Regions from separate parts of the Citrobacter pasteurii genome, predicted to be linked through region 4. Evidence: predicted binding sites of a transcription regulator. Region 4 holds the regulator's gene; each other region holds the start of a gene.
What was found. Region 4 encodes PurR, which represses purine synthesis genes. Its sites were predicted from a motif close to CANGCAAACGTTTGCNTG; they were not measured.

Region 1: purH (bifunctional phosphoribosylaminoimidazolecarboxamide formyltransferase/IMP cyclohydrolase) is a predicted target of PurR. The motif match lies at 1,157-1,174, and genes of this name have one in related genera.
Region 2: pyrC (dihydroorotase) is a predicted target of PurR. The motif match lies at 1,768-1,785, and genes of this name have one in related genera.
Region 3: cvpA (colicin V production protein) is a predicted target of PurR. The motif match lies at 1,565-1,582, and genes of this name have one in related genera.

Annotation. Positions count from the first base shown of each region.
Region 1 is NZ_CP077262.1:4,912,152-4,915,312, forward strand. It holds rRNA gene I6L54_RS23645 (16S ribosomal RNA) at 1-660, opposite strand, end outside; gene purH (bifunctional phosphoribosylaminoimidazolecarboxamide formyltransferase/IMP cyclohydrolase) at 1,281-2,870, shown strand; gene purD (phosphoribosylamine--glycine ligase) at 2,886-3,161, shown strand, end outside.
Region 2 is NZ_CP077262.1:2,123,448-2,126,608, forward strand. It holds gene bssS (biofilm formation regulator BssS) at 1-13, opposite strand, end outside; gene dinI (DNA damage-inducible protein I) at 353-598, opposite strand; gene pyrC (dihydroorotase) at 673-1,719, opposite strand; gene I6L54_RS10210 (lipoprotein) at 1,824-2,384, opposite strand; gene mdtH (multidrug efflux MFS transporter MdtH) at 2,501-3,161, opposite strand, start outside.
Region 3 is NZ_CP077262.1:1,877,052-1,880,212, reverse strand. It holds gene purF (amidophosphoribosyltransferase) at 1-987, opposite strand, end outside; gene cvpA (colicin V production protein) at 1,021-1,509, opposite strand; gene dedD (cell division protein DedD) at 1,710-2,384, opposite strand; gene folC (bifunctional tetrahydrofolate synthase/dihydrofolate synthase) at 2,374-3,161, opposite strand, start outside.
Region 4 is NZ_CP077262.1:2,926,821-2,929,981, forward strand. It holds gene I6L54_RS14295 (MFS transporter) at 1-883, opposite strand, end outside; gene cydH (cytochrome bd-I accessory subunit CydH) at 1,061-1,150, opposite strand; gene purR (HTH-type transcriptional repressor PurR) at 1,448-2,473, shown strand; gene punR (DNA-binding transcriptional activator PunR) at 2,470-3,161, opposite strand, start outside.

The DNA.
Region 1 (3,161 bases), 2.0 Mb from region 4:
AAGACTCTAGCCTGCCAGTTTCGGATGCAGTTCCCAGGTTGAGCCCGGGGATTTCACATCCGACTTGACAGACCGCCTGCGTGCGCTTTACGCCCAGTAATTCCGATTAACGCTTGCACCCTCCGTATTACCGCGGCTGCTGGCACGGAGTTAGCCGGTGCTTCTTCTGCGAGTAACGTCAATCGCTGCGGTTATTAACCACAACGCCTTCCTCCTCGCTGAAAGTACTTTACAACCCGAAGGCCTTCTTCATACACGCGGCATGGCTGCATCAGGCTTGCGCCCATTGTGCAATATTCCCCACTGCTGCCTCCCGTAGGAGTCTGGACCGTGTCTCAGTTCCAGTGTGGCTGGTCATCCTCTCAGACCAGCTAGGGATCGTCGCCTAGGTGAGCCGTTACCCCACCTACTAGCTAATCCCATCTGGGCACATCCGATGGCAAGAGGCCCGAAGGTCCCCCTCTTTGGTCTTGCGACGTTATGCGGTATTAGCTACCGTTTCCAGTAGTTATCCCCCTCCATCGGGCAGTTTCCCAGACATTACTCACCCGTCCGCCACTCGTCACCCAAGGAGCAAGCTCCTCTGTGCTACCGTTCGACTTGCATGTGTTAGGCCTGCCGCCAGCGTTCAATCTGAGCCATGATCAAACTCTTCAATTTAAGTTTGATGCTCGTGAATTAAACTTCGTAATGAATTACGTGTTCACTCAGAGACTTGGTATTCATTTTTCGTCTTGCGACGTTAAGAATCCGTATCTTCGAGTGCCCACACAGATTGTCTGATAAATTGTTAAAGAGCAGTTGCGACGCGCTTTAGCGCTCTGTCGCGAGGTGGCGTATATTACGCTTTCCTCTTTCAGAGTCAACCCTCATTTTCAGGTTTTTCTCTTCAACCGGACCGGCTGTTTGTGTGAAGTGATTCACATCCGCCGTGTCGATGGAGGCGCATTATAGGGAGTTTCCCTCAGCCCGCAACCCTTAAATGACAGAAAAATGACTGACTGCTGCATTCCACAGCAAAACACCGCCTTATACCCATTTACGCACAGAGTTATCCACAAAAATAAGGATCTCTTTCGCGAGCCACCTGGTTTTATCCCTCATCATATAGAGATGAAATAATGGAATTGAGGGAAAGAGAAAAATTCGCGAGCGTTGCGCAAACGTTTTCGTTACAATGCCACCGCACAACAAGGATGCCCCGTAAGGGGCGTTAGTTGAGTTTTTACGCAAGAATTCACCTAACGCTCTCTGTAATAGTCAAATCCAGGGGATTTACCATGCAACAACGTCGTCCAGTCCGCCGCGCTCTGCTCAGTGTTTCTGACAAGGCCGGTATCATCGAATTCGCTCAGGCACTTTCCGCACGTGGTGTGGAGCTGCTTTCAACAGGTGGCACTGCCCGCCTGTTAGCAGAGAAAGGTCTGCCAGTGACCGAAGTTTCCGATTACACCGGTTTCCCGGAAATGATGGATGGACGCGTGAAGACCCTGCATCCAAAAGTCCACGGCGGCATTTTGGGCCGTCGCGGTCAGGATGACGGAATAATGGAACAACATGGTATCGCGCCTATCGATATGGTGGTTGTTAACCTGTATCCATTCGCCCAGACCGTCGCCCGCGAAGGCTGCTCGCTGGAAGATGCGGTAGAGAACATTGATATCGGCGGCCCGACCATGGTGCGCTCCGCTGCCAAGAACCATAAAGATGTGGCTATCGTTGTGAAGAGCAGCGACTACGACGCCATTATTAAAGAGATGGATGCCAACGATGGTTCTCTGACCCTCGACACGCGTTTCGATCTCGCGATTAAAGCCTTCGAACACACCGCCGCCTACGACAGCATGATCGCCAACTACTTTGGCAGCATGGTTCCGGCCTATCACGGCGAAAGCAAAGAAGCTGCCGGTCGCTTCCCACGTACGCTGAACCTGAACTTCATTAAGAAGCAGGATATGCGCTACGGCGAGAACAGCCACCAGCAGGCTGCCTTCTATATAGAAGAGAATGTTAAAGAAGCCTCCGTTGCCACCGCGCAGCAGGTACAGGGAAAAGCGCTCTCCTATAACAACATCGCTGATACCGATGCCGCACTGGAGTGTGTGAAAGAGTTCAACGAACCGGCCTGCGTGATCGTTAAGCACGCGAACCCATGCGGCGTGGCGGTAAGTACCTCTATTCTTGACGCTTACGATCGCGCCTACAAAACCGACCCGACCTCCGCATTCGGCGGCATCATCGCTTTCAACCGCGAGCTGGATGCTGAAACCGCGCAGGCGATTATCTCCCGCCAGTTCGTGGAAGTGATCATCGCGCCATCCGCCACAGCAGAAGCACTGAAAATTACCGCAGCCAAGCAGAACGTTCGCGTGCTGGTCTGCGGCCAATGGGCGCAGCGCGTTCCGGGCCTGGACTTCAAGCGCGTGAACGGCGGCCTGCTGGTTCAGGACCGTGACCTCGGTATGGTGAGCGAAGCTGAACTGCGCGTGGTAACCAAACGCCAACCGACCGGGCAAGAACTGCGTGATGCGCTGTTCTGTTGGAAAGTGGCTAAATTCGTGAAATCCAACGCCATTGTTTACGCCAAAGAGAACATGACTATCGGCATAGGCGCAGGCCAGATGAGCCGCGTGTACTCCGCCAAAATTGCCGGGATTAAGGCCGCCGACGAAGGCCTGGAAGTGAAAGGATCCTCTATGGCGTCCGACGCTTTCTTCCCGTTCCGCGATGGGATTGATGCCGCTGCTGCCGCGGGCGTGACCTGCGTTATCCAGCCTGGTGGTTCTATCCGCGATGACGAAGTGATTGCCGCTGCCGATGAACACGGTATCGCGATGGTATTCACCGACATGCGCCACTTCCGCCATTAATTCACGGAGCAGACGATGAAAGTATTAGTCATTGGCAACGGCGGGCGCGAGCACGCCCTGGCCTGGAAAGCGGCGCAGTCTCCGCTGGTTTCCACCGTCTTTGTCGCACCGGGTAATGCCGGAACCGCACTGGAGCCTGCGCTACAAAACGTGGCCATCAGCGTGACCGACATTCCTGCGCTGCTGAGCTTTGCCCAGAACGAGAAGATCGATCTGACCATCGTTGGCCCGGAAGCGCCGCTGGTGATTGGCGTGGTCGATGCGTTCCGCGCCGCTGGCCTGAAGATCTTC
Region 2 (3,161 bases), 800 kb from region 4:
TATTCTTTTCCATCATGCCCCCTAATTCGTGTTACTAGACAACGGTTTTCGAGGTTCAATGCGTTTTTTTCTGAAGCAACTTCAGTATATCAATAAATAAGGGTATTCATTGAAAATTTAAAGAGGACGGCGCATAAATTTTTTGTTTTCGGTGTTATATGATTAATAAAACAACATGTTATTCATTTTTTTTTAGCATGTTGTGCAATTATTTTGGTGTTTTGATTAAAAGATAATCAAGGTGTTTAATATAAATTATCTGCTAGCGTGGTGAATGCAAGATTGATTTAAAGGACGCATGTGTAAAAAAGCCGGGGCGACCCGGCAAACAAACATCACTGCATATCATTTTTTATTCGTTGATGAACCAGTCATCCGCGCTTTCCCAGGTTTCCTGTAGGATTTCGCTGATGCGTTCTTTGTCCTCTTTTGTTGCGCCAATAACCGACAGATTGTTGGCCGCGGCATAACGAACGGTAACGTTACCTTCGTTATCCGGAAAATGATGATGAATACGGCGGGAGAGTTCATCTGCCAGCGCGTCGATAGCACCGGCAGGTAAAGGTGAAGTTTTGGCAATAGTGACTTCAATACGCATAATAGCCCCCTGTTGTTTGTACTGGTTATTTATACAGTTAACTGCGCCAGTTGACAACAGTGGGCTACACTTTTTTAGCGTTTTACTGACCAGCGTACCGTTTCACCGCCAAGGAACGGCACCAGCGTATCGTTTTCCAACGCGATGTTCTCCGGGACCTGGTGCTCCACGCGTTCCAGCTCAATAAAGGTCTCATTCACCGGCAAACCATAGAACTGTGGGCCATTGAGTGAGCAGAAGGCCTCGAAATGGTCCAGCGCGTTCATCTCTTCGAACACAGTGGCATAGCTGCCCAGCGCGGTCGGCGCATTAAAGCAGCCCGCACAGCCGCAACTGGACTCTTTACGATGACGCGCATGCGGTGCGGAGTCGGTACCCAGGAATGCACGACTGAATCCGCTGGCAACCAGTTCACGCAGCGCCTGTTGGTGAACGTTACGTTTGAGTATTGGCAGGCAGTACAGATGCGGGCGAATTCCACCGACCAGCATATGGTTGCGGTTAAACATTAAATGCTGCGGTGTGATGGTTGCTGCAAGAAGCTCATTGCCCTCGCGAACGTATTCGGCGGCATCTTTGGTCGTGATATGTTCAAACACCACTTTTAGCGCGGTTAAACGCTGACGCAAGGGATCCATCACCGTTTCGATGAAACGTGCTTCGCGATCGAAAATGTCGATATCAGCGTGCGTCACTTCACCATGCACCAACAGTGGCATCCCCAATTTTTCCATGCGCTCCAGTACCGGCATAATGGCATCGACTGAGGTTACACCATGTGTAGAGTTGGTTGTTGCATTGGCGGGATAAAGTTTCGCGGCGGTGAAGACGCCTTCGTTGAATCCACGCTCAAGTTCATTAGGATCCAGCGTGTCCGTTAAGTAGCAGGTCATTAACGGAGTAAAGCTATGTCCGGCGGGTACAGCGCCCAGAATGCGCTGACGGTACGCAATGGCCGCATCAACTGTCGTGACCGGCGGAGCGAGGTTTGGCATAACAATCGCGCGACCATAAATTTCACTGGTATAAGGCACGACAGTTTTCAACATGTCGCCATCGCGAAGGTGAAGGTGCCAGTCGTCTGGGCGGCGGATCTTTAAAACCTGGGATGGTGCAGTCATCAATATGCTCCGGCTGAGGATAGTCTTTTTTGCCGGAAACAAAGGATAAGCGGAAACGTTTTCGTTTGCACGAAAAAAAGGACGCATTAGCGCCCTGTTGTTTATTAATCGGTGAACGGGATAATGATTTCGCCCGGTTTAACCTCAATCCCTTTCGCCAGTTTTTTCGCCAACGCTTCGCCTTTGCTGCTATCTTCACGCAAAATATAGGCCGGTTGCTGGTTAAAGTAATTGCGCAGCGACTGATTTAAGTAGGGCATCAGAGTTTGCAGTACAGATTGCATTTTCTCTGGTGTGACGGTCGCATCGACCACTTCCATTTCTTGCAGATAAATCGCGCCTTTTTCTTTATTGAAGACTGGCAATGCTTTTAACTTCAACTTCATGGTCGCTTTCTGACTACCAAAAAGGGAATTCATATCCAGATTGGCATCGCCTGTCAGAGTCACTTTATTCGGTTCTTCTCGACCAATCTGGCTGGCGAGATTGGTCAGTACGATATGGGCTTCAGCAACGCCAGGCAGACCAATATCTCTCGAGAAGTCGTTATGCTTTGCCAGTGCCTGATTAATCTCTTGCTCGCTAACCGTGTATTGTGTGAGTTGATTACAACCAACCAACAGGCCGCTGACAATCAGTGCAGCAGCAAAAAAAAACTTTTTCATGGGGTTCCTCAACATGATGCTTGTGGCGTAATCGTGACACAAAGCAGCATCCAGCACCAGCGGCCCGGACACCAGCAGAAAAAACTGAAATTGAGTCCGGGACGCCTGGTCAGCTATCAGGCATCAGGTTCCAGCATGCCGCGTGACGGGCGTTTATGGCTAAACTGCCAACCCAGCGCGAGGAAGGTGATAAAGCCGATAATGCCGAGCATCATCCACGGGAGCTCTGGCTGTGACAGTGCTTTACCCATGTCAAACAGCCAGCCGCCACCGATATAACCGATGGCGCCGCCGATGGCTAACCCGAGGCGGCTAAAGCCCATGTAACTGCCCCGTGCGCGCGCATTTGCCAACGACGCGCTCAACGTCTCGCGTGCCGGTTCGGCGATGATAGAACCGATATAGAAGGTGCAAATCAGGGTGAAAAGCTGCTGTAAATTCCCGACCAGACCGATGGGCATCATGCTAAGAGACATGATCAGCAGGCCTGCCATCAGCCGATGTTCAAGACGAAAACGTTTTTCACTCCAGCGGGCGATAGGGTAGAGCAGCGTTAAAGAGAGACACGCTTCGATGGCATACATCCACTTCACGGCGGCTGGCGAACCGGCAATGTCATTAACCATAATCGGCAGCATCAACATAACCTGTACCGCCAGCATGTAATACCCCGCCAGCGTCAGGACATAGGTGACAAATCGTTTGTCATGCATCACATGACTCATGCCTTCGCGCACGGGAATCTTCACGGTGGATAGCTTCCATGCCGGAAGCAGC
Region 3 (3,161 bases), 1.0 Mb from region 4:
GCGGTTTTTCACAAAACCCTGACGGTACGGCTTACCGAGAATACGGGCAATTTCCAGCGCGATATCACAGGAGGTTTCCGGAATCGGGATCACCACGTCGATGTCCAGCTCTTCCCACTCACGAGCAATTTTTTCGCCAAGCTTGGTACCCATGTTTACACGGGCGCTATAGACGGAAATCTTGTCGATAAAGGAGTCAGGACGTGCGAAGTAAACGTATTCAAACAGGCACGGATTGCTGACCGGGTTATCGGCACACTGGCGGGTAAACAACTGACCTTTTTCGGTGATATAGACCGCTTCACCAGGGGCAACGTCGCGCAGGAATTCAAAGCCCAGCGTATCCAGCGCTACGCTCTCAGAGGCCACCATGTATTCGGTACGACCATCGCCAATATCACGTTTACCCAGCACCAGCGGGCGGATGCCGTTAGGGTCGCGGAAGGCAACCATACCGTGACCGATAATCATCGCCACGCAGGCATAGGCGCCGCGGATCTGGCGGTTGGTTGCGGCAATAGCAGCAAAAATATTGTCGGCTTCCAGCGGATAGTGGCGGAAATTATCCAGCTCGCTGGCGAAAATATTCAGCAGAATTTCAGAATCTGAAGTGGTATTGATGTGGCGGCGCTTTTCTTCGAACAGCTTTTTACGCAGCTCATGCGCGTTGGTCAGGTTGCCGTTGTGGGCAAGCGTGATGCCATACGGTGAGTTGACGTAGAAAGGTTGGGCCTCAGAGGCGCTGGAGCTGCCAGCCGTTGGGTAACGCACATGACCAATGCCCATGTTGCCCTGCAAACGCTGCATGTGGCGCGCTTCAAAAATGTCGCTCACCATTCCGTTCGCTTTACGCAAGCGGAAGCAGTTGTTGGCATCAATGGTGATGATGCCAGCGGCATCCTGGCCACGATGCTGGAGCACCGTTAACGCGTCATAAATCGACTGGTTTACCGGCATAACACCGGCGATACCGACAATACCGCACATACGTCTTTTCCTCGTTCAGCAACAACCCAAAGTTTATACTTTGGGCAAGAAACTTGACGAGCTTTGCAGATAGTCAAAGAACCATCTGATGATGAAACTGAACTGCGGGATCAGCTGCGACTTACTCCAGTCTTCACTTTTCGACAGACCGGTAAACGTATCGAGAAAGAACAGTATGGCGGCGACGATCAGCGCCCCTCTCAGGGCACCGAAGCAGATCCCCAACACCCTGTCAGTACCCGACAGGCCTGTTTTCTCCACCAGCTGGCCTATCACGAAGTTAACGATAGCGCCGACGATAAGTGTCGCGATAAACAGTATCGCGATAGCAATCCCATTCCGAACCAGTTCGTCTTCAAAGCCCGTAAACCAGACAGACAGGTAAGTGTAGTAATGGCTGGCGACAAAGAAAGCACAACCCCAAGTCACCAACGATAATGCTTCACGTACAAAGCCACGGATCAGGCTAACCAGACAGGAAAAACCAATCACCGCGATAATGGCGTAATCAATCCAGACCATAAGTGTCCCACGATTTTACGCCCTGTCGTCCTGTTCGGGGCGCATTCTAACAGAAAAAGAAAACGTTTGCGTAGGGATTTCCTTTCCACGCGTAAATAAAAATGGCGCTGAAAAAATCTTCAACGCCATACCGTTTTATGCCTCTTCGGGCACTGCCGGACAGCGGTGTTTACCGTATCCGGCCTACATGAGCCCCCCCTTTAATTAGGGGTATATCCCATCACAACCCCACTCAGACCGGAGATTTTTTGCAGTTCTCCCAGCGAGTTTTTCAGCTTATCTCTGGACGCATCAGGCCCAACGAGAATGCGGGTTATTTTACCCTGTACCGGCGTTGACGGGGAAGTATATACCCGGAAGCCCGCACCACGTAACTTACCGACGATCTCATTGACCTTATCCGCATTTTTCAACGCACCAAGCTGCACAACGTAGGCTTTCCCGGTTGGTGCCGGCGCGTCTTCGACGACCGGTTTCGGTGCTGGTGCAGGAACGGGCGTCGGCGCCGGAGCAGCGGCAACAGGTTGCGGCTTCGGTTTAGGTTTAGGTTTTGGCGGCTCCACAGGCGCAGGGATAGGATCGAACTCTGCGTTGTTTGCCGTCGTCAAACGTGAAGGATCCAACGATGGCGCGGCAGCATCACCGGCACGCACTTCTTCTGCGGCACCTTCCGGTGGTTGCGTCGGCAGTGCCTGCGTCGCCGCAGGCATCATGTCCGGTTCATCGCGATCGCCGGGTTTCGGCACCAGCGGGATCGCCGCAAACTCATCCTGATAATGCTTTTTCTGCCCGTCAAGCAGCCCGGGGAGCACAATCACCCCCAGCGCGACCAGCACAATTGTGCCGACTAATCGATTCTGAAACTTACTCGCCACCGCTTCTCCCCACGTCTATTACTTCCATGACATGTGCGACAGTGTGAAACGATCCACACACCAACACGGTATCTTCTGGCTTCGCCTCAGCCAGGGCCGCAGACCATGCCTGCGCCACGCTGTCGTAGGCTTCGCCATTACCCAAGTGCTCCAGCAGTTGTTCTGCCGTTGCACCACGCGGGCCTTCCAGAGGCGCACAATACCAGTCGTCAACCACGCTTTTCAACCAGGCTAACGTACCGGCAATGTCTTTATCATGTAGCATACCGATAACGGCAAGTACGCGCCCTCTTTTCACTAACTTTTTCAGACGTTCAGTCAAATATTCCGCCGCATGCGGATTATGAGCAACATCAAAAATCACCCGCGGTGACTCGCTCACAATCTGAAAACGCCCCGGTAAAATCGCGTGTTCGATGCCGTCACGAATCGCCTGCTCACTGACGTTAAGCCCGCTGGCGCGCAGCGCGGCCAGTGCGGTAGCAGCGTTAGGTTGGGGAACCTGCGGCAACGGCAGTTGGGTCAGCGTACCGTGGCTATCGGTGAATGACCAGTCGTTCTCCGTAACCGAATAGCGCCAGTCCACACCACGGCGCTGCAGTATCGCCCCAGTCTCTTGCGCCACATCCGCGATGGTATAGGGCATTTCCGGCTCACCGACGACGGCCGGTTTCTCTGCACGAAAGATCCCCGCCTTCTCGCGGCCAATGCTTTCACGATCGGGCCCCAGCCAGTCAGTATGGTCAAGCGCAATGCTGGTGACCACCGCGACATCGG
Region 4 (3,161 bases):
CGGCCGCACCCAGCTCATTACGAGCAAGGAAAGGTATCGCCAGCATAATCATCATCAGCAACAGTAAAAAGCCTTTCAGTGTACCGTTAACCGAACGGTCAGCCAGTTTACCGCCCAGATAGTTACCGATAGAGAACCCAACGCCAATCAGCACCAGCATACCGGTGACAAACGCCGGCGTAGCATGAGTAATGCTATGCAGCACGGGTGAGATGTAGGTATAAAGCGTAAACATCGCACCGGCCCCCAGAACGGTCGTCAGTAAAGCTGACACCACTTGTGGACGCATTAACACCGCCAGTTCTTTGCGCACATCAGGGCGCTCACCAGCCCCGCCTTGCGGTAACGAGAAGAACAGGCTGACCATCGCGATAACACCCAGTCCCGCCGTCGCCATAAAGGACATTCGCCAGCCGATGGTTTCCCCAAGCCAGGTTGCCGCGGGAACACCGCCAATATTCGCGATAGTTAACCCCATAAACATCGTCGCAACGGCGCTGGCCTGTTTATGTTTGGGGACAACGCTTGCCGCCACAACCGAACCGAGGCCAAAAAATGCCCCGTGGTTAAGACTGGTCAAAATGCGCGACAGCATCAGCGTCGTGTAATCCGGAGATATCGCCGAAAGCACATTACCCAACGTAAAAATGGCCATCAGGAAGATAAGCGCATTGCGACGCGCACGATGGGACAGAAGTAATGTCATCAGCGGTGCGCCAACCATCACGCCTACCGCATACGCGCTGATTAACATCCCTGCTGCCGGAATTGAAACATCCACGCCTTTGGCAATGACGGGTAACAATCCCATGGGAGAAAATTCGGTGGTGCCAATGCCAAACGCTCCGATCGCCAGCGCCAGTAAAGGATAATTTATTTTCATCTATCGACTCCGTAACGTCGAGCCTTGGCACGACACATCATAAGAGTCAAAAGCATGACATTGATCGCAAAATTAATAAAGTTAACAAAACTGCAAAAGACTTTTGCTTATTTGCAAAAAATAGGACGAAAAAGGTAAGCAGAAAGGATGAGGGAGAGCGAACTCCCTCGGGGGAAATCAGTGCAGTGCTGCAGTCAGGCCACCCGCGACAATCAGGCCCAGAACAATTATGGTCGTCACTAACGAAAATTTCAGATCGGTGCTCATCAAGTTTTCTCCTTTTTATTCCCACACAAAAAGTGATATTGCGCATTTTTACACACTTGAAAGCAAAAATCTCTCACGATTTATATTGATAACTGCTTTTAACTCTTCCCCTTTTCGTTAAGATCAGACAAAATTCCACGCTTACTTGATTAGCGTACCGGCCATTGACCCCTTCCTGACGTTCCGTGTCGTTTTCCCGGCGTGCCGCAACCCTGACGTTGCGTTGAGGGTGTGTGAAGGCAAACGTTTACCTGGAGTATTCTCAGGAGCTTAGGATATGGTCTGGAGTGAGATGTAATGGCAACTATTAAAGATGTAGCGAAGCGAGCAAACGTTTCCACTACAACCGTATCACACGTAATTAACAAAACGCGCTTTGTCGCGGAAGAAACGCGCAACGCTGTCTGGGCAGCGATTAAAGAACTGCACTATTCTCCGAGCGCAGTAGCGCGTAGCCTGAAGGTGAATCACACCAAATCGATCGGTTTGTTGGCAACCAGCAGCGAAGCGGCCTATTTCGCTGAAATTATTGAGGCAGTTGAAAAAAATTGTTTCCAGAAAGGCTACACGCTGATTCTGGGCAACGCCTGGAACAGTCTCGAAAAACAGCAGGCTTATCTGTCGATGATGGCGCAAAAGCGCGTTGATGGCCTGTTGGTAATGTGTTCAGAGTATCCGGAATCACTGCTTTCCATGCTCGAAGAGTATCGCCATATCCCGATGGTGGTCATGGACTGGGGCGAGGCCAAAGCCGACTTTACCGATACCGTCATTGATAACGCCTTCGAAGGCGGTTACATGGCGGGCCGGTATCTGATTGAACGCGGTCATCGTGAGATCGGCGTGATCCCGGGACCTATGGAGCGTAATACCGGCGCAGGCCGCCTGGCTGGCTTCATGAAAGCGATGGAAGAAGCGCTGATTAAAGTCCCCGAAAACTGGATTGTGCAGGGTGATTTCGAACCTGAATCCGGCTACCGCGCTATGCAGCAAATCATCTCCCAGTCGCATCGCCCAACCGCCGTATTCTGTGGTGGCGATATTATGGCGATGGGTGCGCTGTGTGCTGCAGACGAGATGGGGCTGCGCGTACCGCAGGATATCTCAGTTATCGGTTACGATAACGTGCGCAACGCCCGTTACTTCACCCCTGCGCTGACAACCATCCATCAGCCAAAAGATTCACTGGGTGAAACGGCCTTCAACATGCTGTTAGACCGAATCGTGAATAAACGTGAAGAGTCGCAGTCTATCGAGGTGCACCCACGCCTGATAGAGCGTCGTTCCGTTGCCGACGGTCCATTCCGCGATTATCGTCGTTAAGACTGTTGTGTGGGAGCCTCATCCGGCTCCCGCAGCCACTCTTTATTCAGCGTCTCACTATCCCCCAGGTAGTCCAGTAACCAGCTCAGTGCAGGCGACGTATCATTCTGCTGCCAGGTCAGGCAACAAGCGGCATCCGGGAACGGATTTTCCAGCTGTAACGCCACCCATTTACCGCCATCGATCCACGGTTTTGCAAAATGCGTCGGCACCATCCCGACACAGAGTCCGGCTGACAAGCAGGTAGCCGAGGATTCCCAGTCAGGCACAACGACGCGTTTTTGGTTGTCCAGCAGCCATGTAATACGTTTCGGCAGTGTGCGGGACGTATCTTCGCGTACCAGCGATGGCCAGTTGCGCAACGTATCGTCACTGAGCGGTCCTGGCATTGCCGCCAACGGATGATGACTGGCCACCACGCAACTCCAGCTCAGCATTCCCATATCCCGGAACGTATAGCGCCCCCCTACCGGAATGGCCTGCGTTGCTCCGATAGCTAACTCCACGCGACCATACGAAAGCGCGTCCCAGACGCCATTAAACACCTCCTGAAAGACCAGAAGTTCTACATCATCGAAATGGCGGTAGAAATCCACAATCATCTGTCGGGTCCGTTCTGGACGCACAATATTATCTACCGCAATCGCCAGTTGTCCTCGCCAGCCATTGGCGATTTGTTGACATTGCT